DNA from 3 places in the Rhizorhabdus argentea genome. Region 1 is predicted to be linked to each of the others. Evidence: predicted binding sites of a transcription regulator. Region 1 holds the regulator's gene; each other region holds the start of a gene.
The links. The regulator LexA, encoded in region 1, represses DNA repair genes until DNA is damaged. The targets are predictions, from matches to a motif close to GTTCCNCNCTTGTTCT.
Positions count from the first base shown of each region.

Region 1 (9,775 bases):
GTGAACATCGTCGTCGGGAAGCCGATCGCCGACAGGATCACGCCCGAATAGAAGTCGACATTCGGGTAGAGCTTCTTGTCGATGAAATATTGGTCGGACAGCGCGATCCGCTCGAGTTCGCGCGCAGTGTCGAGCACCGGATCGCTGATGCCGAGCTTGTCGAGCACTTCGGTGGCCGCCTTGCCGAGCACCTTCGCGCGCGGATCGAAATTCTTGTAGACGCGGTGGCCGAAGCCCATCAGCCGGAACGGATCGTCTTTGTTCTTGGCGCGGGCGATATATTCGGGGATGCGATCGGGCGTGCCGATTTCGCGCAGCATGTTGAGCGCGGCTTCGTTGGCGCCGCCGTGCGCGGGGCCCCACAGGCAGGCGATGCCTGCGGCGATGCAGGCAAACGGGTTGGCGCCCGACGAGCCCGCGAGGCGGACCGTCGAGGTCGATGCGTTCTGCTCATGGTCGGCGTGGAGGATGAAGATCTTGTCCATCGCCGATTCGATGATCGGATCGATCTCATAATCCTCGGCGGGAACGCCGAAGGTCATCCGCAGGAAGTTGCCGGTGTAGCTCAGCTCGTTCTTTGGATAGAGGAAGGGCTGCCCAACCGCATATTTATACGCCATCGCGGCGATCGTCGGCATCTTCGCGATCAGCCGGTGTGAGGCGATCATCCGCTGCTTGGGATCGGTGATGTCGGTCGAGTCGTGGTAGAAAGCCGACAGCGCGCCGACCACGCCGCACATGATCGACATTGGATGGGCGTCGCGCCGGAAGCCGCGATAGAAGGTCGCGAGCTGCTCGTGCAGCATGGTGTGGCGGCTGATCGTATAGGTGAACTTGTCCAGTTCGTCTGCGCTCGGAAGTTCGCCGTTGAGCAGCAGGTAGGAGACTTCCATGAAGCTCGACTGCTCGGCGAGCTGGTCGATCGGATAGCCCCGATGGAGCAGTACGCCGGCGTCGCCATCGATATAGGTCAGCGCCGACTGGCACGAAGCGGTCGACGTGAAGCCGGGATCGTAGGTGAAGGCGCCGGTCGTCGCATAAAGCTTGCGGATGTCGATGACGTCGGGGCCGACCGTGCCCGACATGACGGGATATTCCGACGCCTTGCCGTCGAACTCCATCTTAACGTTGTCCGCCATGTTACTTCCTCCTGGTTCGCCCCTTCACCGGCAGGCCGGCTCGGTCCTCGTCGTGTACGCTTTTTACCCGCTTCTAACCCAATCGATCGTCCAGCCTGCCCAAGCTCTCCTCGCGGCCGAGCAGCGCCAGCACATCGAAAATACCCGGAGAGGTGGTACGGCCGGTCAACGCCGCCCGTAGCGGCTGCGCAACCTTGCCGAGGCCGATCCCCCCGTTTTCCGCCACCGTCCGGACCGCCGCCTCGAGCGCGGGCGCCGACCAGTCGGCAGTGGCTGCAAGGGCGTCGCGGGCCTGCGCCAGCAGCGTCTTGCCCGGACCGTCTAGCAGCGATCCAGCCTTCTCGTCCATATCGAGCGGGCGAGTGCGAAACAGAAAGGCTGCACCTTCCTTCAATTCATTGAGATCCTTGGCTCTTACCTTCAGGAACGGGATGCTGCGAAGCAGTAGTTCACGGTCGCCGGGGCTGAAATCGCGGCCCACCTGCGCCGCGACTCCGGCCGCGATGAGGTCGGCCAGCCGGCTGTCGTCGGCTTCGCGGATATAATGGCCGTTGAGATTCTCGAGCTTCTTCAAATCGAACCGCGACGGTGAGCGCCCGACGCCATCCAGGCTGAACCAGGCTATTGCCTGCGCGCGGTCGATGATCTCGTCGTCGCCATGGCCCCAGCCCAGCCGGAGCAGATAGTTGTTCACAGCTTCGGGCAGCATCCCCATCTCGTCGCGATAGGCATCGACGCCCAGTGCGCCGTGACGCTTGGACAGCTTGGCGCCGTCGGCGCCGTGGATCAGGGGGATATGGGCGTAGATTGGATCGGGCCAGCCCAGCGCGCGTATCATCGCCAGCTGCCGGAAAGCGTTGTTGAGGTGATCGTCGCCCCGGATGACGTGGGTGACGCCCATGTCATGGTCGTCGACGACGACCGCGAGCATGTAGGTCGGGGTGCCGTCCGAGCGGAGCAGGATCATGTCGTCGAGCTCGGCATTCTGGACGGTCACCGGCCCCTGCACGAGATCCTCGATCGTGACCTCGCCTTCGCGCGGCGCCTTCAGGCGGACGACGAAGGGCGCGCCGGCTGGCGCTTCCGCGGGGTCGCGATCGCGCCAGCGGCCGTCATAGCGCAGCGGCTGCCTGGCGGCGCGCTGCTGTTCGCGCAACTCGGCCAATTCCTCGGCCGTCGCATAGCAGCGATAGGCATGCCCTTTATCGAGCAGTTCCTGTGCCACTGCGGCGTGGCGATCGGCGCGCGCGAACTGGTAGACGACATCGCCGTCCCAGCCGAGGTTGAGCCAGTTCATTCCGTCGAGTATGGCGTCGATCGCCGGCTGCGTCGACCGAGCCCGGTCGGTATCCTCGATGCGGAGCAGGAACTTGCCGCCGTGATGGCGGGCGAACAGCCAGTTGAACAACGCGGTTCGCGCGCCGCCGATATGCAGGAATCCGGTTGGCGACGGCGCGAAGCGAGTGATGACCTCAACTTTGGGGGTCTGATTTTCGGTGCTTGCGCCCACGCGCGCTTTCTCCAAGATCGGCACGATGGCCAGCGAAGTCGAGGCGCCCCGTATAGCATTTTCGGCTCCGGTCAAATTGACTGGCGAGTCGGGCGTTGCAGACCACGATCGTAGCGGGGGTGGTCGATGCTCGATCGCGCACCCAGCATAGCGGCTCTGGCTCTCCGACCCCGGGGCCGCGCCGCCATGGCAGGCGTGCTCGACCGGATCGAGCGTGCTCTGGAAGCGGAGCGCGACCAGCTCGGTTTGTGGGTGCCGGTCATGGTCGCCGCCGGCATCGCCCTGTGGCTGGTCCTGCCAGACCGCGTGGCCTGGCTGGCGGCCTTGGCCGCGCTCGCCGGGGTGGCACTGGCCGGCTGCGCGATCGGCGTCGAGCGCAGGATCGGCCGGGCCGTGCTGGTAACCGGACTGGCGGCTCTGATCGGCATGATCATCATCTGGTCGCGGGCGGACTGGGTGGCTGCATCGCGGATCGATCGACCGCTGGTGACCATGGTTGCCGGGCGGATCGAGACGGTCGAGCGGCTGCCGGCGCGCGAGCTGGTGCGGCTGACGATAGCGACCGATCCGGGCCTGCTTCCGCCACGCATCAGGCTCAATGTGGATCAGGCCGATGTGCCAGCGCTGGTGCCGGGCGGCGCGCATATCGCCGTGCGCGCGCGGCTGATGCCGCCCGCACCGGCGGCGGTGCCTGGGGGCTACGACTATGCACGCACGGCCTGGTTCCTCGGCATCGGCGCGGGGGGAAAGGCGCTCGATCCTCCGAAGATCGAGGCTCGAGCCGGCGGCGGCTTTTCAACATGGCTCGCTGATCGCCGGGCGCGGCTGTCGGCGCATATCGAGCAGCGCGTCACCGGCGCCAGCGCCGGCGGGATCGCCGCATCCTTCGCTACCGGGGATCAAGGCGCCATCGGCGAGGAGGATGCCGAAGCGATACGGCGCTCCGGGCTGGCCCATTTGCTCTCGGTGTCGGGGCTGCACGTCTCGGCGGTGGTCGGCGGCGTGATGCTGCTCGCCCTGCGGCTGTTCGCGCTCAGCCCGCGGCTGGCGCTGCGCGCGCCTCTGTTGCTGATCGCGGCGGGCGTCGGCGCGGTGGCGGGGATAGGCTATACCCTGCTGTCCGGCGCGCAGGTGCCGACGATCCGCTCGTGCGTCGCCGCGCTGCTCGTGCTGGCCGGCATCGCCATGGGGCGCGAGGCGATCACGCTGCGGCTGGTGGCCGCCGGCGCCCTGATCGTGCTGCTGTTCTGGCCCGAGGCGCTCGCCGGGCCGAGCTTCCAGTTGAGCTTCGCCGCCGTCACCGCGTTGATCGCCTTCCTGGAACATCCCAGGGTGGCGGCGTTCTCGGCTGGACGGGACGAGCGCTGGGCGGCGCGGTTCGGCCGCGGGCTGGCGGTGCTGCTGCTGTCCGGCATGGTGATCGAGGCGGCGTTGGCGCCGATCGCTCTGTTTCATTTCCACAAATCGGGTCTCTATGGCGCCGCCGCCAACATCGTCGCTATCCCGCTGACCACCTTCGTCATCATGCCGCTCGAGGCGCTGGCGCTGCTGCTCGACGTTGCGGGTTTTGGCGCGCCGTTCTGGTGGCTGGTATCGAAGGCGCTCGCGCTGCTTCTCTGGATCGCTCATCGGGTCGGCGACGCGCCGGGTGCGGTGGCGATGTTGCCGAGCATGGCGTGGGGCGCCTTCGCCCTGATGGTGGCGGGCGGGCTGTGGATCGCGCTGTGGCGGACGAAGATGCGGCGATGGGGAGCGGTGCCGCTGGCGATCGGCGCGGCTTGGGCGCTGCAGTCGCCCGAGCCGGACCTGCTGGTGACGGGGGACGGCCGGCATGTTGCCGTGGTGCTGGACGACGGGCGGGTCGCGTTGCTGCGGGATCGTGCCGGCGACTATATCCGCGACGTGCTCAGCGAGGCGGCGGGCGTCGATGGCGAGCCTGTGCCGATCGACGCCCTTCAGACGGCGCGCTGTTCCGCCGACCTGTGCGAGGCGCAGCTCCGGCGCGGCGGCCGCCGTTGGATGGTGCTCGCGACCCGCAGCCCCTATCTCGTCGACATAGCCCGGATGAACCGCGCCTGCGCGCGCGCGGACATCGTCATCAGCGACCGGCGGATGCCGCGTTCGTGCCGGCCGCGCTGGATCCGGATCGACCGGCCGCTGCTGGCGCGGACCGGCGGGCTGTCGATCGATCTCGAACGCGGCCGGATCGACAGCGTGGCGGCCGATGTCGGCCGCCATCCGTGGTCGACTTTCCGGCTATAGGGCTCAGGCCGTCAGGATCAGGCTTTCGCGCTGGCGACCAGGGTTGGCCACACGCCCGACTGTACCGAGTTCATGATGCTCTCCAGCATGTCCATGTCGCCGCGCTCGGTGCGGAAGGCGATATAGGCCCCATAATCGGCTTCGCTATCCCATTCCTCGAACAGGAACATCTTTGTGCCCTGGCGGAGCACCTGGAGGCTGCGGAAGCCTTTAAACTTGGCGGTGTCCCCGATCATGGTCTTAAAGCTATTGGCGAAGGCGTCGATCGCCTCAGGCTTCACATCTAATTCCATGGTGATGAAGACCCCGTCGGACATATTATCTCTCCTGCGCCGCTGATGCGCCGCCGGAATGCCGCACGACATGCGGCGGGTCAACGGGTGGGCGAACGATGCGTGTGACAAAATGCGCGGGCGCAGACGACAGGAAGGCAGTGGGAAAGCTCACTACGCCCGCCGTCATTCGCGCTTTCGCGAGAAAGACGGGCTCAGGAAGGAGGCGAGCGCTTCAATAGCGGCGCAGCAGACCTGCGAGCTTGCCCTGCACCTGCACCTGGTCGGGCTTATAGCGCTGGGGATCATAGGCGCGATTGGCTGGATCGAGCCGAATCATCGCGCCTTCGCGGCGGAAATATTTGAGGGTGGCCTCGCTGTCGGCGATCAGCGCGACGATGATGTCGCCGTCGCGCGCCGTCTCGGCTTTCCGGATCAGCGCATAATCGCCGTCGAGAATGCCGGCCTCGACCATGGAATCGCCGGATACCTCGAGTGCATAATGTTCACCCGGGCCGAGCAGCGCGGCTGGCACCGACAAGGTGCTTTGGCCTTCGAGCGCCTCGATCGGCAAGCCGGCGGCGATGCGGCCGTGCAGCGGGATTTCGAGGACATTCTCGTTCGCTGCCTGCGGCACGATCGGCGGCGCCTTCGACGGCGCGGCCGGCGCCTTCGCGATCATGTCGGGCATGCGCAGTACTTCGAGCGCGCGCGCCCGGTTCGGCAGACGGCGGATGAAATTGCGCTCCTCCAGCGCGCTGATCAGGCGATGGACGCCCGACTTGGACTTGAGGTCCAGCGCATCCTTCATCTCCTCGAACGAGGGCGACACGCCGGTCTCGACCAGCCGATCATGGATGAATAGGAGAAGTTCATGTTGCTTGCGCGTCAGCATGGCGATTGCCCTCGTCTAGAACGGACGGAGAACATTTAGGCAACCGGGACGACTCTGTCAAGCGATCGGAATGATGTCGATATCGGCGCCCGGCGCCAGTGCCGGAGACTGGGGCGGCCGCACGATCAGCACCTCCGCTTCGACTAGCGCGGCGAGGCCGGCGCTGTCCTGGCCGATGAGCGGAACCGCCCGCCCTTCGCTCCATCGGCCGCGCAGATATTCGGCCCGGTTGCCGGTCGCCGGGAGCGCTGCGCCGAGCCTGGTGAGCACCGGCGTGGATATGGGGCTGCGCGCGCCGAGCAGATGCGCCACCAGCGGCTTCAGGAACAGCATGGCAGTGACGAAGGCCGAGACCGGATTGCCGGGTAGTCCCAGCACGATCGCCTCGCCGAGCGTGCCGATCATCACCGGCTTGCCGGGCTTGAGCGCGACCTTCCAGAAATCGATGCGGGCGCCGGCCTTCTGCAGGGCGGGCAGGACGAGATCATGATCGCCGACCGACGCGCCGCCGGTGGTGACGATGATATTGGCCTGGCCGGCGAGCGCGGAGAAGGCCGCAGCGATTGCGTCGAGATCGTCGCGGACGATGCCGTGATCGGTGACGATGGAGGTCGGCCCCGCCAGCATCGCCGCGAGCATCGGCCCATTGGAGGCGGGCAACAGCGCGCCGCTGGTGGGCACGCCCGGCCGCACCAGTTCGTTGCCCGTCGAGACAATGGAGATGCGCGGCCGGCGGCGGACCGCGAGCGCGCCATGGCCGCCGCTGACAGCAAGCGCGATCGCCGCTGCGCCGATTGCCGTGCCCGCGGCGATCAAAATATCGCCCTGCGTGAAATCGCTGCCGGCGCGGCGGATATGCGCGCCGGGCCCGCGCGGTCCTTCGCCGGCCATGGTCAGCCGGTCGCCGTCGCGCGCCGCTTCTTCCTGTACCAGGATCGCATCGGCGCCCGCTGGCACTGGCGCCCCGGTGAAGATCCGCGCCGCCTCGCCCGCTGCGAGCGCCCGGCCAAGGCCGCCGCCCGCGGCACTTTCGCCGACGACGGTCCAGGGGCCGGGCCGCTCGTCGAAGCGGATCGCATAGCCGTCCATCGCCGACAGATCGAGCGCGGGCTGAGTGCGGCCGGCGACGACATCGGCGGCGGCATGGCGCCCGTTGGCCTGCGCCAGCGGCACCGTTTCGATCGGCAGTGGCGGCCTGAGCGCGATCATCCGCGCTTGAGCCTCGGCGACCGGAATAAGCGCCATTACGCCGCCCAGTCGCCAGACTTGCCGCCGGTCTTCGACAACAGCCGGACGCCTTCGATCCGCATGCCCCGATCGAGCGCCTTGGCCATGTCGTACACAGTGAGCAGCGCCACCGAGACCGCGGTCATCGCCTCCATCTCGATGCCGGTGGTGTAGGTGGTGACCACCGCGGCGGTGGCGCGGATGCCATCGGCTTCGATTTCCAGGTCCAGCGTCACGCCGGAGATCGGCAGCGGATGGCAGAGCGGGATGAGGTCGGCGGTCTTCTTGGCCGCCATGATCCCGGCGACCCGGGCCACCGCGAGCACATCGCCTTTCTTGACCGATCCGGCGCGTATCGCATCCAGCGCGGGCGCCGCTATGAGGATCCTTCCCTCGGCGATCGCCTGGCGCCTGGTCTCGGCCTTGGCCGAAACGTCGACCATGCGAGCGGCGCCCTCATCGTCGATATGGGTGAGCTTTCCGGTCATGCGCCGGTCAGCAGTCTGCGCGTCGCCGCGGCGACATCGGCCTGGCGCATCAGCGATTCGCCGACCAGGAAGCAGCGCACGCCATGCTCGGCCATCGCGTCCAGGTCTGCCTTTGAGCCGAGCCCGCTCTCGGCGACGAAGGTGCAGCCTGCGGGTGCGTTGGCCACCAGCTCATAGGTGCGTGACAGATCGATCGAGAAGTCCCGCAGATCGCGATTGTTGACGCCGATCAGCCGCGACTTCAGCCGCGCCGCGCGCGCGAGTTCGGCGGCGTCGTGAACCTCGACCAGAACATCCATGCCGTGCTCGATTGCCGCAGCCTCGATCTCGGCCATCGCGCCGTCGTCGAGCGCAGCGACGATGATCAGGATCGCATCGGCCCCCAGCGCGCGCGCCTCGGTCACCTGCCACGGGTCGACCATGAAATCCTTGCGCAGGCAGGGCAGCGAGCAGGCCGCCCGCGCCGCCACCAGATAATCGTCATGGCCCTGGAAATAGGGCGCGTCGGTCAGCACCGACAGGCAGGCGGCACCGGCCTGCTCGTAGGCGCGGGCGTGCGCCGGCGGATCGAAATCGGCACGGATCAGGCCCTTGGAAGGTGACGCCTTCTTGATCTCCGCGATGAGGCCATAGCCATCGGCAGCCTTGCGATCGAGCGCGGCGCGGAACCCGCGAGGGGCGCTTGCCGCGCGGGCGCGGGCGGTGAGATCCGCGAAGGACATCGCCGCCTTGGCGCGCGCCACATGGTCGCGTTTGGTGTCGCAGATTTCGGTCAGCTTGTTGCTCATCGCCGCGCGGCATAGCGCGAGACGGGGCGGCAGGCTAGGCTGGCGCGCAGCCCGGAGCCTAGTAGTTGAACAGCTGCGCGGCGCCTTGGAGCAGGATCGCGGCCGAGCCCAGGTAGATTGCTCCCGACCGTGCCGCCCGCGCCCGCGCATGGCGAGCCCGCCGCTCCGTCCAATGCTCTCCGGTCCGCCTGGCAGTGGCGGCGCGAGCTGTGCCGAGCGCCTCGCGCCACGCATAGAGCCGCAGCGCGGCGAGCAAGGCGAGGAACAGGCTGAGGCAGGCGAGCAGCGACATCAACGCATCTATCTCCGATATTCGATTACCGAAGAGTTAGGATCGGCAGCTCGAACGATATAGCCCATGTCGTCCTCATACGGGCGCAGCGCTATGATCTCGATCACTCGCCGTTACGATGCCGCCATTGAGCGAAGATTCGTCGCTCTCGTCAAGTAAACTATCGTATCTGGTGCTCAGGTTGATTCACCCGCCCATCCTGAGCAGCCACTGAGCTTGTCGAAGTGGCGTGTCGAAGGACGTCCTTCGATGCGGTCCCTTCGACTGCCTGCAAGCAGGCGCTCAGGACATGCTTCGCCTTCGCTCAGCCCTTACTCTGGATGAGCGGGTCTATCTAATCTCAGCTTGCTCTATCGCAACGCCGCGTTGATCTTGGCCAGCGCCGATGCCGGTGGGGTCAGCTCGCGATCGGATAGCGCGTTGAGCGGGCGCTTCACCGTGCCCAGCGCGTCGTGCAGGTCCTCGGCGTTCGGATCGACATAGAGCAGGCCAGTGACGATCTCGCCGACCGCCTCGCGCTGGTGCAGGTAGCTCATGGCGCCGACCCGATCGGTGGGATCATAGTCGGCAGCAACCTTGCGCAGCACCAGCACCGAACCGTCATGCTGCGCCACTTCGACCAGCGAACCCGGCTCGTAGGATGCCGTCACCGGCGCCCGGCCGAGCAGTACGTCCAGCCGGTTGACCGCCTCATTATGCTCGCGCACCCAGTCGAAGCTCTTCGTCGAACCCTTGTGGTTGTTGAACGCGATGCAGGGGCTGAGCACATCGATGAACGCCGCGCCCTTGTGCCGCAGCGCCGCCTTGATCAGCGGCACCAGCTGCTCCTTGTCGCCGGAGAAGCTGCGCCCCACAAAGGTTGCGCCCAGCTGCAGCGCGAGCGCCACGAGGTCGATGCCGCT
Region 1 is NZ_JBANFK010000004.1:242,006-251,780, forward strand. It holds gene AAC645_RS05705 (citrate synthase) at 1-1,139, opposite strand, end outside; gene gltX (glutamate--tRNA ligase) at 1,213-2,649, opposite strand; gene AAC645_RS05715 (ComEC/Rec2 family competence protein) at 2,776-4,911, shown strand; gene AAC645_RS05720 (antibiotic biosynthesis monooxygenase family protein) at 4,929-5,228, opposite strand; gene lexA (transcriptional repressor LexA) at 5,419-6,078, opposite strand; gene AAC645_RS05730 (molybdopterin molybdotransferase MoeA) at 6,136-7,323, opposite strand; gene moaC (cyclic pyranopterin monophosphate synthase MoaC) at 7,323-7,793, opposite strand; gene trpC (indole-3-glycerol phosphate synthase TrpC) at 7,790-8,581, opposite strand; gene AAC645_RS05745 (hypothetical protein) at 8,640-8,873, opposite strand; gene AAC645_RS05750 (2-oxoacid:ferredoxin oxidoreductase subunit beta) at 9,224-9,775, opposite strand, start outside.

Region 2 (9,775 bases), on a different contig from region 1:
CGTGAAGCTCGCCGGCGGCGCCACCACCGCCATCGCCACCTTCCACCCGCGCACCCTGCTCCAGCACCCCGAACAGAAGAAGCGGGCCTGGGACGATCTCCAGTTGCTGATGAAGACTCTCGGATGATGCGTTCGCTTCTCCTTGCCGGCGTGCTGGCGTTCACCCCCGCCCTCGCCGCCGCGCAGAATGCCGTCGCCGTCCCGGTCGCTGCGGCCGGTCTCGCCGCTGCCGCCCAGCCATTGCCGGTCGTCTCCGGCCTGACCGCCGATCAGCGCAGCCAGTATCGCACTATCTTCGGCGCAATCCGCAGCAGCGACTGGGCAGCCGCCCAGGCCGGCATCGCGGCATTGCCGGGCGGGCTGCTGACCGACGTGGCCCAGGCCGAACTCATTCTCGCCAAGGGATCGCCCAAGGTCGCGGACGACGCGCTCGCGACTTTGTTGGCCAGCGCTTCGGATCTTCCCGAAGCGGCGGAGCTTGCCGCCATCGCGTCGCGCCGCGGACTGAGCACACCCGCCCTGCCGATCGCCCGCGATTTCGTTCGCTTCGCCGGCCCTTCCAGGCGCCAGTCCGCGCGCGCCATGCGCAACGACAGCGCCGCCGCTGCGCTGGCCCAGATCGCCACCCCGCTGCTGCGCAGCGACCAGCCCAGCGAGGCGGAAGCCGTCATCACCGCCCGCCTCGGCGATCTTTCGCCGGAAGCGCAGGCCGAATGGCTGCAGCGGCTCGCCTGGGGCTATTATCTTACCGGTGACGACGCCAACACGCGCCGCATTGCCGATCAGGCGCGCGGCGGCGTCGGCGACTGGGCGGTCCAGGCGAGTTGGGTCGCAGGCCTCGCCGCCTGGCGGCAGAAGGATTGCCTGAACGCCGGCATCGCCTTCGAGCAGGTGTCGACCCGCGCCCGCGACCCGGAGATGATCGCCGCCGGCCTCTACTGGACCAGCCGCGCCGACATGGCGTGCAACCATCCCGAGCGCGTCGAGCCACGGCTGCGCACCGCGGCGCGGATGAAGGAAAGCTTCTACGGCCTGATCGCACAAAACGCGCTCGGGCTGAGCGACGACGGCGCTTCGACCATGAAGCTGACCGCCAACGACTGGGCGGGGATCGGCGCGATCGCCAATGTCCGCCGCGCCGCGGCTCTAGCCGAGATCGGCGAGTCGGCACTGGCGGAGACGACGCTGCGCTACCAGGCGCGCATCGGCCTCAGCCGCGATCATGAATCGCTGGTCCACCTCGCCGCCCGCCTCAACCTGCCGGCAACCCAGATCTGGCTGGCCCAGAACGGCCCCTCCGGCACGCAGCTTTCGGCAAACGCGCGCTATCCGATGCCGGGCTGGGTGCCCGCCTCGGGCTGGCAGGTCGACAAGGCGCTGGTCTTCGCCCACGCGCTGCAGGAATCGCAGTTCCGCACCGAAGCCACGAGTTCGGCGGGCGCCCGCGGCGTCATGCAGCTGATGCCCGCCACCGCCGCCATGGTCGCCCGCCACCAGGGCCGGACGATTGACCCGGCAATGCTGGCGCAGCCCGCCACCAGCATCGAACTGGGCCAGGCCTATCTGCGCGAGCTGGCCGATAATATCGCCTCGACCGGCGGCCTGCTCCCGAAGGTCATCGCCGCCTACAATGCCGGGCCCAACTCGGTCGCAAACTGGAATGCGCGCGGGCGCAATCTCGCCGATCCGCTGCTGTTCATCGAATCGATCCCGTTCAGCGAGACCCGCGCCTATGTCGCGATCGTGCTGCGCAATTACTGGATGTACCAGCGCCAGTCGGGTGCGAAACCCGCCAGCCTCGCCGCGATCAGCCAAGGGCTATGGCCACGCTTCCCCGGCCTGCCCGGCCGCGACGCCGTCCGCCTGACCTCGCTGGGCGCGCCGGCCGCCGCGGACTGAATCCTGCACATACCGTCATGCCAGCGAAGGCTGGCATCCATGTCTGCCTTCTCTCGCAGTGGCATCTCGTGCCATGACAGACATGGACCCCAGCCTTCGCTGGGGCGACAGAGAACCCGCAAATGCCGATCAAAGACGACCTGCCCTTTCATCCCGTCCGCATCGCGGTGCTCACGGTGTCCGACAGCCGCGATCTCAGCCAGGACCGCTCGGGCGACACGCTCGTCGCCCGGATCGAGACTGCGGGGCATATCCTCGCCGACCGCGCCATCGTTCGCGACGAGGTCGAGTTGATAGTCGCCCGGTTGCACGGCTGGATCGACGACCCGCAGGTCGATTGCGTCATCACCACCGGCGGCACCGGCGTCACCGGACGCGACGTCACCCCGGAGGCGCTGCGCCAGGTATGGGACAAGGAGATCCCCGGTTTCGGCGAGCTGTTCCGCTGGCTCAGCTACGCCAAGATCGGCACCTCGACGATCCAGTCCCGCGCCACCGCCTGCGTCGCCCGCGGCACCTATATCTTCGCGCTTCCGGGTTCGACCGGCGCGGTGAAGGACGGCTGGGACGACATCCTCGTCCACCAGCTCGACAGCCGCCACATGCCCTGCAATTTCGTCGAGCTGATGCCGAGGCTGATGGAGCGCTGAGCCCGGGCCGCGTTAGCGGTCTGCAAGCGCGAACACGCGCCGCGGTATCCCCGCGAGAGCCAAGGCGGTGGATGCCGCCGCCTGGCGCTTGAGGGTCAACAAATTACGCGATCTTCAGCCCTTCGACGTTCATCGCCTTGGTCAGCTTCGCGTTCTCCTCCTCGCTCAGCAGGCTGCGCAGCTTCGGGAAGACCTTTTCCTCCTCCTCGCGCATATGCTCTTCGATCATCGTCCGGAAATCCCGCAGCTTGGGCAGGAATTGCGGGTGATCCGCGGCCATGCTGCCCAGTTCGAACAGATATTGCTTCACATAGCCGTGGTCGCTGTTGAGATGATCGGCCTCCTCGACCTGGCTGTGGACGCGGAGCGTCGTGTAGACCGCATTCTCCTCCTCCAGCGCATGCTTGGTCAGCGCATGGGTGAGCTGGGTAAGCAGCAGCGAGCGGCGGACCTTATGGCTGTCCTCGGTCTTCTCGAGCATATCGAAGATCCCCAGCGCGGCCTTATGCTCGGCGGCAAGGGCATGGTCCCATTCCCCTGCCATCATCGTCGGCGCCTGGATGAAGATCTTGCGAACGGCATTGGCGGCAAGCCCGGCCGTCAGGCCGGCGGCGGCTCCGAACGCGAAACTACGAGTGGTCTTTTCCTCCAACATGGCTGCTCTCCTGATGTCATGGGATTTGGCGGTCAGAACGAAGCACACCCCCGCCGGGTTGCGGAAACGCAGGTGAAACAACCAGTTACAGCAAGCTTAGCTGGTCCGTAGGCACGCGGAACAGGTCGGTGCGCAGCTCCAGCCGCTCGCTATTGAGGCCATGCCGCGCACAGGCGATCTTGAAGCGGGTCTTGAGCGCGGCGGCATAGGCGCCCTTCGGCCTGAACCGATCGAAGAAGTTCGGGTCATTGTCGCGCCCGCCGCGCATCTCGCTGATCAGCGCCATCACCTTGGCGGCGCGATCGGGATAATGGACCGCGAGCCACTCGCGGAACAACGGCGCCACCTCATGCGGCAGCCGCACCACCAGCGAGAAGGCGCCGCGGGCCCCGGCCTCCGCGCCGGCCGCAACGATCGCCTCGATCTCGTGATCGGTGATCGCCGGCACCACCGGCGACACGCTGATCGACGTCCATATGCCGGCCTGTGTCAGCGCCCTGATCGCGGCGATCCGCTGGTGGGGTGCGGAGGCGCGCGGTTCCATCCGCCGGGCTATGGCCGGATCGAGCGTCGTCACCGACATCATCACCGCGGCGAGGCCCTTCGCCGCCATCGGCCCGAGCAGGTCGATATCGCGCACGATCGGCGCCGATTTTGTGGTGATGATCAGCGGATGATCATGCTCGGCCAGCACTTCGATCACCGATCGGGTGATCGCGAAGCGCGCCTCGATCGGCTGATAGGGATCGGTGTTGGTGCCCATCGCCATCGGCGTGCAGCGATAGCCGCGCTTCGCCAGCTCCTTGCGCAGCAGCAGCGCCGCATCGGGCTTGGCGAACAGCTTCGTCTCGAAATCCAGGCCGGGCGACAGATTATGATAGGCATGGCTCGGGCGCGCGAAACAGTAGATGCAGCCATGCTCGCAGCCGCGATAGGCGTTTATCGAGCGGTCGAAGGCGATATCGGGCGACTGGTTGCGGGTGATGATCGTCCGGGGATGCTCGATCGTCACCTCGGTACGCAGCGGCGGCCCCTCGCCGTCGATGGCGTCGCGCCCATCGAGCCAGTCGCCGTCGCTCTCACGCGCCTTGTCGTCAAAGCGCCCGCTCAGCGCGGCATTGGTCGCGCCCCGCCCCTTGATCGCTGGCGGTAAGGGAGGCGGCGAGTCGGGCATGAGTTAGAACATACAGAGAACAAAAAGAAGCGCAACGGTCGAGCGCCACTTCGTCATCCCGATGAAAATCGGGACCCACAGGCGCCGAAAGAGAGCCATGAATGCCGACCTGTCAGCACATTAGCTTATTCGTTGCGTATATGGGTCGCGATTTTCATCGGGATGACTACTCCTGCAGCCGTCCTACCCCACTACTTCGCGGCAGCCGCCTTGTTTGCCGGCTCGCTGCCGATCAGCCCGCCCGCCTTGCGGCGGTTGCCCACCCAGTCGACGATCGCCCGGCCGGTCGCATTCAACAGCGGGTGGGTGCGCGAACTTCGCATCCAGCCCGGCCGCTCCGAGGTCGCGCCGTAGAGCGTGTCATAGCCGAGGTTGATCAGCAGATAGCCCAGCGTGACGATGATCAGCCCTTTCAGCGCGCCGAAGCCGAAGCCGAGCACGCGGTCGAGCGGCCCGAGCACCGAGGTCCGGGTGCGGCGGCCGAGCGAGCCGGCGATCAGCTTGCCGCCGGCATAGACGATCAGGAACACCAGCGCGAAGGCGAGCACGCTCGCGCCGCTGGCATTACCGACGACATGCAGCAGCAGCCCGGTGGCGGGACCATGGAACAGCTTGAGCGCGAAAATCGCCGCGACCCAGGCGAACAGCGAGATGATCTCGGTGATGAACCCCCGGATCAGGCCGAATATGGCGCCGCCGAAGATCGCCAGCAGCACAATGATATCGAGACCGGTCAAGCCATGCATATGCGGCAGCTTGCTACCGCCGCCCGAGGATATGGTCAACGAGCGCGCCGAGCGTCGTGAAGCTCGCCAGCCGAATTCCGGCCTGCTTTTCATCCTTGCTGCCCGGTGCCCACGCCGAACCGAAGCCCAGCTTGGCCGCTTCCTTGAGCCTCAGGCCGGCGTGCGCCACCGGCCGGATCTCGCCCGACAGCGCGACCTCGCCGAACGCGATGCAGTCGGTCGGCACCGGACGTTCGGCCAGCGCGGAGACCAGCGCCGCCGCCACCGCCACGTCCCCGGCCGGGTCGGAGATGCGATAGCCGCCGGCGACGTTCAGATAGACTTCGGCGGTGGAGAAGCTCAGCCCGCAGCGCGCCTCCAAGACCGCGAGGATCATCGCCAGCCGCCCCGAATCCCAGCCGACCACGGCCCGCCGCGGCGTGGCCCCGCTCTGCAGCCGCACGGTCAGCGCCTGGATCTCGACCAGCACCGGCCGCGTCCCCTCGATCGCCGGGAACACGGTCGCCCCGCTCATCCCCTCGCCGCGGGCGGTCAAGAACAGCGCGCTCGGATTGGCGACCTCGTCCAGCCCCTCCTCCGCCATCGCGAACACCCCGATCTCGTCGGTGCCGCCGAAGCGGTTCTTCACCGCGCGCAGGATGCGATATTGGTGGCTGCGCTCGCCCTCGAAGCTCAGCACGGTATCGACCATATGCTCGAGCACCCGCGGCCCCGCGATCGCGCCGTCCTTGGTGACATGCCCGACCAGGACCACCGCGGTGCCGCGATCCTTGGCAAAACGGATCAGTTCCTGCGCCGAGGCGCGGACCTGGCTGACCGTGCCCGGCGCGCCCTCGATCAGATCGCTGTGCATCGTCTGGATCGAATCGATCACCAGCAGCGCCGGCGCGGCCTTTTCGAGCGTGGTGAGGATATCGCGCACCGACGTCGCCGAGGCCAGTTGCACCGGCGCCATCCCCAGGCCCAGCCGCCGCGCCCGCAGCCGCACCTGGTCGGCCGCCTCCTCCCCCGAGATATAGGCGACGCTCTGCCCCGCCAGCGCCATCCGCGCCGCCGCCTGGAGCAGCAGGGTCGACTTGCCGATCCCCGGATCGCCGCCGATCAGCGTCGCCGAGCCCGGCACGAAGCCGCCGCCCATCGCGCGATCGAACTCGGCGATCCCGCTCGACCAGCGCTTCGGCAGCGGGATATCGGCGTCGAGCCCGACCATCGCTATTGCCTGCCCGCCGGTGCGCAAATTGTGCTTGGCCGAGAATATCGTGACGTTCGAGGCTTCCTCGATCATCGTGTTCCACTCGGCGCAATCGGCGCACTGCCCCTGCCAGCGCGTCGCGACACTGCCGCATGCCTGACAAACATAGCGCTTCTGCGGTTTGGCCATGATCCACCCTGGTCTTGATTCTTCGAACAAAAGGAGTACATCAAGCTTTGTGCCATGACAAGCAGCCCGGAGCAATCAGGTGAAGCGCGCGGACGATCCCCACTTCGTCATCCCGATGAAAATCGGGACCCATACCCGTAACCAAGAAGGCTATGCGCTGACAGGTCGGCAATTCTTCCCTCTCTTTCAGCGCATATGGGTCCCGATTTTCATCGGGATGACGAAGTGAAAGCGGCGCATCCAGCGCCTGGGACTGTAGCTTCGCGTTCATCCCATTGCCCTGAAAGCAGCCGGGCCAGGCTCGCGCAGCTACTTACGTCGCGGCCGGCCCGCGTCGACAGTGCCCAGACAGTCGAAAACCGGCGCATCTGGTCCCGCGCCAGCGAGCAGGAACGCCGCAGGATGCTGAAGGATTGCGGCTGGCTGTGATCCGCAACAGGCGCTAAGCCACGAGGATGCGGGAGAAGGAACTGCGGCTCGCGCTGGTCTGCTACGGCGGGGTCAGCCTTGCCGTCTACATGCACGGGATCACCAAGGAGCTGTGGCGGCTCGCCCTCGCCAGTCGCGCCTTTCACGATGGCGCTCCCGAAAGCCAGGGCAGCGAGGCGATCTATCGAGCGCTGCTCGAACGGATCGAGGCCGACAAGGGCGTGAAGCTGCGGGTGCTGATCGATGTGATCGCGGGCGCCAGCGCCGGCGGCATGAACGGCCTGTTCCTCGGCCATGCGATCTCGACCGGACGATCGCTCGAACCGCTCACGACCCTGTGGCTGGACCGCGCCGATGTCGAGGTGCTGCTCGATCCCGACGCCCGCCCGCTGTCGCGCTTCTCGAAATTATGGGCGCTGCCCTTCGCCTGGATGCTGGCGCGCCGGCGCGGCGGAACGGTCGAGCGGACCGTCGCCATCGGCACCCGCGCCGAGGTGCGCCGCAAACTGTCCGGCTTCGTCCGCGCGCGCTGGTTCCATCCGCCGTTTGGCGGCGTCACCTTCACCAATCTCATCCTTGACGCCTTCGACGCGATGGCCGCGGGACCCGCCGGTCTGCCGCTCCTGCCGGAGCGCCAGCCGCTCGACGTGTCGGTCACCGTCACCGACTTTCATGGCTATAATCAGCGGCTGCGGCTGCACAGCCCGGCGATGGCCGAGGAGCGCGAGCACCGGCTGACGATCGGCTTCGTCGATCGCGGCGTGGGCATGCGCCACTTGGCCGATCCGGCCGAGCTGGCCTTCGCCGCGCGCGCCACCGCGAGCTTCCCTGGCGCGTTCCCGCCGTTCAACGTCGCCGAACTCGATGGCGTGCTGAAGAGCCGCGGCCGCGACTGGCCGGGGCGCGAAACCTTCCTCGACCGGATCTTTCCCAATGCCGCGGCCAGCGGCAGCCCGGAGGACCTGGTGCTGATCGATGGCTCGGTGCTCGCCAATGCGCCCTTTCGGCCGGCGATCGAGGCGCTCCGCAACCGCCCCGCCCGGCGCGAGGTCGACCGGCGCTTCGTGTATCTCGATCCGACCGCCAACATACAGGACCCTCCCGAACGTCATCGCGACGGCAAGGTCCGCCTGCCGGGATTCTTCGCCACGATCTTCGGAGCGATGTCGACCATACCGCGCGAGCAGCCGATCCGGGACAATCTCGAGCTGATCGAGCAGCGCTCTATCCGCATCGCGCAGACGCGGCGGATCATCGAGGCAATCCGGCCCGAGGTCGATGCCGCCGTCGAAGGCGCCATGGAGCGGCAGATCCTGCTCTACCGGCCGAGCCCCGAACGGATCGGCGGATGGCGCGCCCGCGCCCACGAGCATGCCGCCCGCCGTGCCGGCTTCACCTATGCCGGCTATGGCCAGCTCAAGTTGACGATCATCGCCGACGAGCTGACTTCGACGATAGCCCTGCTTGCCGGCGCCGAGGATGCCACCGCGCGTCACGCGATCCGCAGCGGCGTTTCCGCGCTGATGCGCGCGCAGGGCTTCGAGGGACCGGAGGCGCTGGGGAACGGTGGAACCAGCAGCGCACTGCTCGCCTTCCTCCGCCGGCATGATCTCGACTTCCGCATCCGCCGCCTGCGTTTCCTCGCCGACCGCCTGACCGAAATCGAAGCCGGCAAGGGCGGCAGCACCGAGCCCGCCCTGCAGGCGGCGCGCGATGCGATCTACCGCTCGCTCGCACCATTTCTCGATCTGCAGATGCGCGATCATTATGCCCCGCCGGTGGTGGCCGCCGCGCAGCATTTCGCCGACGATCCTGCCACCGCCATCGCCAGCATCGCCGCAACGCGCAACCTCGAGGCGCTGGATACCGATACCGATCGGGCGATCGCCGCCGTTCTGCCCCGCCTCGCCAAGGCCGACCGCCGGGCACTTCTGCTCGGCTATCTCGGCTTCAGCTTCTACGATCTGGCGACCCTGTCGCTGATCCGGCTGCAGGGTACCCAGGAGTTCCATGCGATCCAGGTCGACCGCATTTCCCCGGATGACGCCAGCTCGATCCGCAAGGGCGGCGCCGCCGCCACCCTCAAAGGGATAGAGTTCAACCTTTTCGGGGCCTTTTTCAGCCGCGCCTATCGCGAAAACGACTATCTGTGGGGCCGCCTGCATGGGGCCGAACGGATGATCGATATCGTCATATCGGCGATCCCGCCGGGCGAGACGATCCCGGACGAGGATATCGCCGCCATAAAGCAGACGCTGTTTCGCGCGATCCTCGATGAAGAGCGGGGACGGCTGGCAGCCATACCCGAGCTGATCGCCGCGATCGATCAGGAAATCGGACAGTTGCGCCCCCTTCCGGGGCAAGGGGACTGGACGGTCCCCGCTTCGTCATCCCTATGAAAATCGGGATGACGACGTGAAAGTGGAAAATAGCGCCACGGATCGTAGCCGCGCCTTCCCCGCTTGCCCTTCCCGTTCGAGGCGTCTTGACCACGCTTCGTCGCTGGAGGACAAGCGGCGCCATGCATTTCCTGAAGACCTTGTTCTGGGTGATCCTGGCCGTGGTCGCGGTGATATTCTCGCTGCGAAACTGGACGCCGGTGCCCGTCAATCTGTGGGCCGGGCTGACCGCCGACATCAAGCTGCCGATGCTGATGGTGATCGGCATGGCGATCGGCTTCCTTCCGACCTACGCCGTTCACCGCACCAAGCTGTGGCGTCTCAAGCGCAGGATCGACAATCTCGAGCGCAACGCGCTGCTGGCCAGCGCGCCGGCAACCGAGCCCGCTCCGCAACCGACGGGGCCCAGTTTTGAAGCGTAGTCCGATCTATGTGGCGATCG
Region 2 is NZ_JBANFK010000023.1:23,081-32,855, forward strand. It holds gene AAC645_RS17020 (uracil-DNA glycosylase) at 1-127, shown strand, start outside; gene AAC645_RS17025 (lytic transglycosylase domain-containing protein) at 124-1,899, shown strand; gene moaB (molybdenum cofactor biosynthesis protein B) at 2,022-2,549, shown strand; gene AAC645_RS17035 (hemerythrin domain-containing protein) at 2,653-3,204, opposite strand; gene AAC645_RS17040 (PA0069 family radical SAM protein) at 3,290-4,378, opposite strand; gene AAC645_RS17045 (CvpA family protein) at 4,570-5,124, opposite strand; gene radA (DNA repair protein RadA) at 5,138-6,505, opposite strand; gene AAC645_RS17055 (hypothetical protein) at 6,546-6,776, opposite strand; gene AAC645_RS17060 (patatin-like protein) at 6,961-9,333, shown strand; gene AAC645_RS17065 (LapA family protein) at 9,456-9,755, shown strand; gene pyrF (orotidine-5'-phosphate decarboxylase) at 9,745-9,775, shown strand, end outside.
Region 2: the regulator LexA is predicted to act here: its motif matches at 4,384-4,399, upstream of AAC645_RS17040 (PA0069 family radical SAM protein).

Region 3 (9,775 bases), on a different contig from region 1:
CGCCTCAAGGAAAAGGGCATCGCGACGGAAATCATCGCCGTCTCGATCGGCGAACAGAAGGCGCAGGAGACGCTGCGCACCGCGCTCGCCATGGGCGCCGACCGCGCGATCCTGATCGTCAGCGAAACCGAGGTCGAGCCGCTCGGCGTGGCCAAGCTGCTCGCCAAGATCGTCGAGGAGGAGGCCCCCGGCCTCGTCATCCTCGGCAAGCAGGCGATCGACGATGACTCGAACCAGACCGGCCAGATGCTGGCGGCGCTGCTCGGCCGTCCGCAGGGCACCTTCGCCTCGAAGGTCGAGGTCGAGGGCGACACCGTCAAGGTGACCCGCGAAGTCGACGGCGGCCTCGAGACGGTCGGCCTCAAGATGCCGGCGATCGTCACCACCGATCTTCGCCTCAACGAGCCGCGCTATGCGTCGCTGCCGAACATCATGAAGGCGAAATCGAAGCCGCTCGCGCAGAAGACCCCCGCCGATTACGGCGTCGATGTCTCGCCGCGGCTGAAGACGCTCAAGGTTGCCGAGCCGCCCAAGCGCTCGGCTGGTATCAAGGTTGCCGATGTTGACGAGCTTGTCGCCAAGCTCAAGGCGATGGGAGTTGCAGCATGAAGACGCTGGTCTGGGTTGAACATGAGGGCGGCGCCATCAAGGACGCCACCCTGTCCACGGTCACCGCAGCTTCGAAGCTGGGCGAAGTCCATCTCCTCGTAGCCGGCGAAGGCGTCGGCGGCGTTGCCGAGGCGGCTGCCAAGATCGCGGGCGTGGGCAAGGTCCACGTCGCCGACGGCGCTGCCTTCGCGCATGCGCTGCCGGAGAATGTCGCGCCGCTGATCGTCGATCTGATGGGGCATCACGATGCGTTCCTCGCGCCGGCAACCGCCAATGGCAAGAACATCGCGCCGCGCGTTGCGGCCCTCCTCGACGTCATGCAGATCTCGGAGATCCTGTCGGTCGAGAGCGATGACAGCTTCACCCGTCCGACCTATGCCGGCAACGCAATCGCGACGGTGCAGTCGTCCGACGCCAAGAAGGTGATCACCGTCCGCGGCACCGCCTTCGAGAAGGCGGAGCGCGAGGGCGGCTCGGGCACGGTCGAAGCGGTTTCCGGCGGCAGCGATGCCGGCCTGTCGAGCTTCCTCGGCGCGGAGATCTCCAAGTCCGAGCGTCCCGAACTCACCTCGGCGAAGATCATCGTGTCCGGCGGACGCGCGCTGCAGAACAGCGAGAACTTCCACAGCGTGATCGAGCCTCTCGCCGACAAGCTCGGCGCGGCGGTCGGCGCCTCGCGCGCCGCGGTCGATGCCGGCTATGTGCCGAACGACTATCAGGTCGGGCAGACCGGCAAGATCGTCGCTCCCGAAGTCTATATCGCGGTCGGCATCTCGGGTGCGATCCAGCATCTGGCCGGCATGAAGGACTCCAAGACGATCATCGCGATCAACAAGGACGAGGACGCCCCGATCTTCCAGGTGGCGGATTTCGGCCTGGTCGCCGATCTGTTCAAGGCCGTGCCGGAACTGACCGGCAAGCTCTGATCCGAACGACATGAAAAAAGGGGTGGGCAGCGCGGCTGTCCGCCCCTTTTTTGTTGGTTCGTGCGCCTCCCCCGCCATCGATGCAGCACAGCCGCTGGGAGCAAGCCGGAACAATCGCGCCCGCTACCGGTTCGAACCGGCATAGCAACTATGCCATCGCCGGGAGAGAAGCATGCTCATCCACGTCATTATCGTCCTGATCATCGTCGGCGTCGTGCTGTGGCTGATCAACAACTACATCCCGATGGACGGCAAGATCAAAAGCATCCTCAACGTGGTCGTGGTGATCGTGGTGATCCTGTGGCTGCTCCAGGCGTTCGGGCTGCTCAGCGGGGTCGGCATCTGAGCCGATCTCCACCCATGTCATCCTGAACTCGTTTCAGCATGACGGGACAAGGACCGTGCGCCTGCTCGCCCTCACACCGCCGCCTTCAGATCCTCGACGAACATGGCGAACTCCTCGTCCGCGCGCGATCGATCGGGCATCCGCAGGAGGAAGCTGGGGTGGATCGTCGCTCGCGCCGCCCCTCCGTCGGGCAGCATAAGGTCGCGCCCGCGTTGCGAACTCAGCGTCAGCGATTTGCCCATCAGCGAATGGATGGCTGTCGTACCGAGCATGACGACCCGCTTCGGGGCGATGATCGCGCGCTCCTGATCGATCCACCAGCGGCAGGCGCCGATCTCGCCGGCGTTCGGCTTGGAATGGATGCGCCGCTTGCCGCGCGGCTCGAACTTGAAGTGCTTGACGGCGTTGGTGACATAGGTGCGCGACCGGTCGACCCCGGCCTCGGCCAGCGCGCGATCGAGCATCTGCCCGGCCGGCCCGACGAACGGTCTGCCGGCCAGATCCTCCTGGTCGCCCGGCTGCTCGCCGACGATCATCACATCGGCATCGACCGGCCCCTCGCCGAACACCGTCTGGGTCGCGCATTTATATAGGCCGCAGCGCGTGCAATGCGCCGCCTCCTCGCGCAGCGCCTGCCAGGCCTGTTTTGCATTTCCGCCAGTCACGATCCGCTCCACCATGTGGGTCTCGCGCGCCTGCGCACCCGCCACCAATTCGGGGATCAACGCGGTTTCGGGCATGTTGGCCCAATATCGCCGCGGCATTTCCTTGACCATCGTGCCAATCTTGAGGCGCGCGGGATTGAAGATCGCCGCATAATAGCCCTTCCACAGATCCTCCACCGGATCGCCGGCCGGCGCCTGCGCTCGCGTGGCGCCGGGCGCCTCGGACAGGGATTCGCCGTTCCAGTGAATCGACAGCTCGGGCGTCAGGATCGACCAGCGCATCGTCGCGAAGCGCCGGGCGAAGAAGCCGGCATTGGCCCGCACGATGTGATGCGCCGGCTCGAACCAGGCGACATAGTCGCCGTCGATCTCGCGGAAGCGGACGAAGGCGCGCATCTTGTGGATATCACGGCGCACCTCCTTCGCCAGCAAGTCGAGCCGGCGGCGCAGCGGATCGGCCTCGTCATCGATGGCATGGGGCTGCTCGCGCAGCCTGAGCAGCATGGCGTAGAGCAATGCGAAACGTTCGGGATCGCTGTGGAGCACCACGCTCTCGGCAAGATCGAGGAAGCGCTTCGGCACGCTGAACGGCGCGCGAACCGGTGCGGGCAACGGGTCGCTGCCGCTGCCGCCGAACAGATCGCCGGCCTCGCCTTCCACCTGCCACCCTATCGTCTCGGGCGGAACATCGGCCAAAGCCAAGACGCGCGCGGCATCGCGCCAGCCTTCATAGTCATCGGGACGGGAGAGAAGGATGCGGTGGCCCACGCTATCTGCCCGTCATCCCAGCGAAAGCTGGGATCTCCCTGCCTTTAGCTCGAATGAAGAAAAGAGAGATTCCAGCTTTCGCTGGAATGACGGCAAGAGACAGCATCATCCGACTACCCGAACAGCTCCAGCTGCTCCGTTACCCTCGCCTTGAGATCAATTCGGTCGATCAGCCCCGAGGGGCTCCAGTCCCTGGTCATAATGAACGGCCGCAGCTTGGCGATCGAACGCGACAGCCGGCCGACATCGGCGAGGGAGAGCGTGCGCCAGCGCCGCGATGCCAGGATCGCGTCGACCGCCTTCACCCCAAGTCCCGGCACGCGCAGCAGCAGTTCGCGCGGTGCGCGGTTGACGTCGACCGGAAATATCTCGCGCGCCTGCAGCGCCCAGGCGAGCTTGGGATCGATGTCGAGCGGCAGCATGCCCTGCTCGTCGGTCGCGGCCGCCACCTCGGCCGGCTTGTAGCCGTAAAAGCGCATCATCCAGTCGGACTGGTAGAGCCGGTGCTCGCGCATCAGGGGTGGCCGCCGCAGCGGCAGGATCGCCGAGGCATCGGGAATCGGGCTGAACGCCGAATAATAGACGCGCCGCATTGCGAAGCGATCATAGAGGTTGCTGGCGGTGCTCATGATGTCGCGATCATTGGCTGCATCGGCGCCGACGATCATCTGCGTCGATTGCCCGGCCGGCGCGAAGCGGGGGGCCGATTTGTAGCGCCGCCGGGCGTCCGCCCCATCCTCGATCGACTCCTTCATGCCAGCCATCGCGCTGCGGATGCCGAACGCCGATTTTTCCGGCGCGAGCCGGGCCAATCCCGCCTCGGTCGGCAGCTCGATGTTGATCGAGATCCGGTCGGCATGGCGTCCGGCAAGATCGATCAGCGCCGGATCGGCATCGGGGATCGTCTTGAGATGAATATAGCCGCGGAACTGATGGTCCTCACGCAGCGATCGCGCCACCTCGACGATCTGTTCCATCGTATAGTTGGAGGACTTGATAATCCCCGAGGACAGGAACAGCCCCTCGATATAGTTTCGCCGGTAAAAGGCGAGCGTCAGGTCGACCACCTCCTGTGCCGTGAACCGCGCGCGGCGGACGTTCGAGCTTTTGCGGTTGATGCAATAATGGCAGTCGAAGATGCAGCTGTTGGTCAGTAATATCTTCAGCAGCGAAATGCAGCGGCCATCGGGCGCATAAGCATGGCAAATGCCCATCCCCTCGGTCGAGCCGATACCGTCCGCCTTGCCGGCCGAGTCCCGCTTGCTGGTGCCCGAGGACGCGCAGGACGCGTCATATTTGGCAGCGTCCGCAAGGATCTCGAGCTTCTGCCGCGTGTCGAGCTGGGCCATGTGTTCGATATATGTTCCGGCGGGGCATCTGTCGAGCCATGCCGGCGAAACAATTCGCCCTTGCCCGCACGAAGGAGAACGGAAAGCCTAGGCGGAATGACTTTACCTTGATCCGTTCTTCCCGAGCAAAGTCGAGGGACGTCCACACGCGGTCTGGGCGATGTCTCGACTTCGCTCGACACGAACGGTCGAGGGTCTGGGTTAAGTCAACGTCATCCGAGTCTAGGGCCGGCGATGAGGGCCGGCCGAAGCCCGCCGCTCAGTGCGTCGACTGCACCGCGCTGGCGGGGATGTCCGCCGGCAACAGCGGCCGTTCGCCGTCGCCGACGATCGCGAAAGCCGACCAGTAATAAGGATGCGAGGTGTTGGGATCGTCCATCAGGCCGATCTGCGCCTTGCGCATCGCGGTCGCCATCGGCGTGCCCGGCGGCGCCGTGAACAATCCGGTGATCAACCGCTTGGTGGCGTTGAAGTCGTCCGGCACCGGCCAATGGCTGGCGATCACCGTCCGGGCGCCCGCCCCGACGAAGGCGCGGACCAGGCCGTCGAGCGCGAAATTGCCGCCCGTAGTGATGCCCGCTTCGCGTGTTGCCGAAACCGTCGCCATGCCCGCAGTATCGCAAGCCGACAGCACGACGACGTCGGCATCAAGCTTGAGGTCGAAAATCTCCTTGAACGAGAGCAGCCCGTCCGAGGTGCCGCCGCCAAAGGAGGTCAGCAGCGCGGGGCGTGCCGGGCATTCGGGCCGCGGCGCCGTGACCAGACCATGGGTCGCGAAGTGGATGATCCGATAATCCGACAGGTCGGTACGACCCTCGATCGTCGAGTCCGAGAAGTCGGCCCCGGTGATCAGCGCAGACCTGTCCTTGCCGATGATGCCGCTCGCCAGGAACAGCTCCGACGAGGAGATCGGATTATTCCAGTTGCTCAGCGGCCAGGCGCAGCTATCGGCCATCGCCGGCGGCGGCACGAAGAAGGGATTCAGCGCTGGCCGGGCATTCTCGCCCAGGCCGATATAGCCCTTGGTTCCCTTGGACCCCGCCACGCCGCGCCCGTCGACGAAAGAGCGCGGGCTCACCACGGTCGAGATGTCGCGATCACGGCCCAGCCACGCGACGCCGCGGAAGTCGAAGTCGTCGGCATTGGGCTTCTTGAGGCGGTCGAGATAGGCGTCCACCCCGCCCTGCTCCATCGGCAGGAGATTGGCGGGCAGCTGCAGCAGGGGACCGTCCGGCTCCCAGATGAAGTTGGTGACCTGATGGACTTCGGCGTCGACCGGCCCCATCAGCGATACATAGAGCTTGCGCGCCAGCACCACGTCGAACGGATAGGTCGCGACCTGCCCATTCTCGACTTTCACGATCGAGTCGCGGATCTGCGCGACGGTGTCCTCGAGCTGCTTGGTGGTGACGTCGAGCTTCCATGCGCGCGCCACATCCCTGGTGACGAACATCGCATAGGCGTCCTGCGACACCAGCGTGACCTTGTAATAGCCGTCGCCGGGGCGGAGCGCCTTCTGCAGCTCGTCGACCTGCATCGTTGCCGGCGACAGCACCCGATAGCGCGGGAACTGCGCCAGTTTCGACTGGAGCACGGTCTGGTCGCGCGAATATTTCGCGAGCCGGGCCTGCGCATCGAGCAGCGCCGGCCTGTCGGCGGGATTGGCCCCCGCCGAATATTTGGCGATCTCGCCAGTCGCCCGGGCGATGTAGCGCGACAGCGTCACCGACTGGCGGAACAGGCTCGACGCCTCGTCGTCGCCGCCCGAAAGCTCGCGGGCGAGCAGCGCCTGGGTCTGGGCGATGCCGGGCCGCAGCATCACCTGGCTCGCGCCGAACATCTGCGCGACCGCCTTGGGGTCCGTCGCGGCACGCTCGGCCAGCAGCCGGAAATAGGGCCGCAGCAGCGAGCGGATGGAGCTCATCGCGCCGGGCAGGTTCTCCGCCGCCGAAATCACCTCGCCATACATGGCAGCAGCCCGTTCGCCCTGCCCGTGACGGCTGAGGAAGCCGGCGAAGCGCGCCTTGGCGCCGAGCGAGATGGCGGTGTTGGGATGCTGGATCTCCACCACCTGCAGCGCGTCGGCATAGAGCCGCTCCGCCTCGGCGATATTGCCTTCGGCCTCGGCCACCAGCGCGAGTTCGCTCTGGATGTTCGAGCGCAGCCAGCCGGTGCTGTTGAGCTTGCCCTCGCGGACGCCCTGCATCCCGTTGACCGCCTCGGCGAAGCTCGCGCGCGCCTTGGCGTAATCCTTGTTGATGCGATAGGCGACGCCGCGCAGCTGGAGTGCCTGGGCATCGAGGATCTGGGCGCGCTCGAAGGCCTGGAGCTGGCCGTCGAGCGACCCGCCCAGATCGTTCAGGCCCTTGTCCTCGCGATTGAGATCGTCGGCGATGTCTCCCGATATCTCGCCGCTCGCCAGCATTGTGTCGGCGGCGGCCCGCGACTCGATCTCCGCGACCGGCTTCGACAGCTCGTCGACCGCTTCCTTGAGTTTGTTCTGGTTGAGCTCATGGATCGCGTGGAAATTGCGCAGCATGCGGCCGGTGACCGGATCGGCAAGCGAACTGGGGGTGGAGGCGCGCGTGAACAGCGCATCGGCCGCCGAGAAATTGCGCTGGTTCGATTCCTGCAACGCCTGGTTGGCGAGATATTCGGAGAGGCGCGCGTCCGCCCTGGTGCCGCTGGAATCGCGTTCGACCAGCGCTTCGAAAAACTCGGCCGCCTCGGCATAGGAGCCGTCATTGTTGCGCGAATAGGCCTCGGCGAGGGCGCTGTCGCTGTCGAGCGCGCCCGCCTGGACCCGTGCGAAGGCCGCTGGATCGCCCGCGGAGGTGGTGGCGACCTGAACCTCGCCCTTGACGATCGCGTCGGCGACGATGGTGCGCAGGCCGAGCTGCAGCGCACTGTCATAGCCGCCCAGTCCGTCGGCGATGTAGACGGTCTTGCCCCGGCTATAGGCGTAGCTCTTATAGGCGAGCTGATTGGTCGGATCGACGCATTCGCGCGCCTGGACATTGCCGAGACCGCCGAGCGCGACGCTGGTGGGCGCCTCGCATGTTAGTGGGGTTTCGCTATTGGCGGCCACCCTTGCCACCGGATCGTCCTTGCCTGTCCGCAGCGCGAACAGCCGGCCGACCGGCGCCGCCGCGTCGCGGCAGACGATCCGGTAGCCGCGATCGAACATGCCGACCAGATTGGGGCTGACGGCGCGGTTCTGCGCGGTGCAGAGCACACCGCTCGATCCGATCCGGAAGCTGTTGCGCAGCGACAGGCCACCCGGCTGCGTCGCGGCCGGCGCCATCGCCGGCACGCTGAACGCGAACACCGCGAGAAACTCGGCCATCAAGGCCACACGCCCGTTACGCATCACTGGCCTCCTCCCGGGGTTTCACCGAGACCATCTTCGCCACTCCACAAGCTGCTGTTTCCACTGCTGGTGACGGGGGTGTCGACCTGCGCGGACCCCGAGCCGATGTTGCTCGTGTCGATCAGCACATTGGCGCCACCGACCGAACCGCCCGAGCCGCCACTGCTGGCGCTCTCGCTGCTCTCGTCGTCGCCGCCCTCGTCGGCGCTGCTGTCGTCGGCGCCTGCGCTGCTGCTGCTGGCGGAGCTGCCGCCACCATCACCACTGCCCGCGCCCGGGCCGCCGGTGTCACCACCGGTATCGGCCGAACTGCTGATGCTACCACCCCCGACGCGGGTGCCGGTCAGCGAAGCCTGGATGCTCGACGTGATCTTGTCGGTTTCCATCGACACGGTCTCGATTACCTCGGGATCCTCGGTCACCGGCGGCGGTGGTGGCGGAGGAGGAGGAGGAGGAGGCGAGGTCGGTTCCTCGACCGGCGGCGGAGGCGGCGGAGGAGGAGAGGTCGGTTCCTCGACCGGCGGAGGCGGGGGAGGAGGAGGCGAGGTCGGCTCCTCGACCGCGGGCGGTGGCGGCGGCGAGGTTGGCTGTTCTACTGGCGGCGGAGGGGGCGGCGACGTCGGGCGCGGTATTGGTACCGCGCAAGCCTGTTGGTTAACGGTGCACGAGGTGCCGGAGCTGAAGCCGATCGAACCCGCCGGATCGAGGTAGAAGTTGATCGGCGAGGCCCCCTCCGTGGTCAGCGCGAAGGTACTGAAGCTGAGCGCGCCGTTGCCCGACGAGACTTCCGGGGTGCCCTTCTGCGGCGGGTTGATACCGAGATTCTCGATCGTCGTCGTGCTCGTGATCGCGAGATCGCCGCCGGAGGTGTTGATCTTGAAGGATCCCCGCGTCGTCGACCCGCCTTCCGAATAGCCGGAGCTGACTGCGGTCAGATCCCCACGGATCGTGAGATCCCCGGCGGTGAGCGGCTGATGGGGGGTGCTGGAATTGGGGCCATCGGAACGGTAGGAGGAGATCAGCGCGAAGCTGCCGCCGATGCCGGCGCCACCAACGCCGGCGGTACCGAATTGGCCATGGGAGCCGCCACCGCCGCCTTGGCCATAGACATCGATCGAGACCGACGCGATGTCGACCGGCGCGCCGCGCGACTGCACCGCGACGCTGCCGCCGGTGCCGATGCCGCCATTGGCGCCATCGCCGCTGGTGCCGGTGCCGCTTCCATCGACGCCGGCGCCGCCATCGCCGCCCCGGCCGAAAGCCTGCGCAGCGATCGAACCGAAGCTGGCCTGGCCGCTCGTGCCACTGGTGTCGGGCCCGTTGAACATGCCGAGAATGATGATACCGCCGGTTGCATTGCCGCCGGCGCCGCCGTCGCCGCCATCGGCGTTGGTCTGCTCCTGGACATTGCCCGTGCCAGCCCCGCCCAGCCCGCCGAGCGCATAGGCGACGACATTGGCATTGCCGATATCGACCTGGCCGTAGCCGGCCTCGCCACCGATGTTGATCCTGCCGCCAAAGGCGTCGCCGCCGATGCCGCCATCGGCGCCGGACGTGCTGCCGCCGAAAGCATCGGCGTCGCCGCCCACGCCGAACGCAGTCAGCCTTACCGCGTTCGCCGTGATCGAGCTGGTCGACGGGGTGGTGATGTCGGTGAACGCCTGGAACTCGGCATAACCGCCGCGGCCGACGCCGCCCTGGCCAGCCAGCCCGTCCGCGTCGGCGTTCGCCGCGCCGCCGAT
Region 3 is NZ_JBANFK010000013.1:60,494-70,268, reverse strand. It holds gene AAC645_RS13195 (electron transfer flavoprotein subunit beta/FixA family protein) at 1-609, shown strand, start outside; gene AAC645_RS13190 (electron transfer flavoprotein subunit alpha/FixB family protein) at 606-1,535, shown strand; gene AAC645_RS13185 (Thivi_2564 family membrane protein) at 1,708-1,881, shown strand; gene AAC645_RS13180 (UdgX family uracil-DNA binding protein) at 1,953-3,314, opposite strand; gene AAC645_RS13175 (putative DNA modification/repair radical SAM protein) at 3,428-4,663, opposite strand; gene AAC645_RS13170 (CHAT domain-containing protein) at 4,923-8,033, opposite strand; gene AAC645_RS13165 (beta strand repeat-containing protein) at 8,033-9,775, opposite strand, start outside.
Region 3: the regulator LexA is predicted to act here: its motif matches at 4,666-4,681, upstream of AAC645_RS13175 (putative DNA modification/repair radical SAM protein).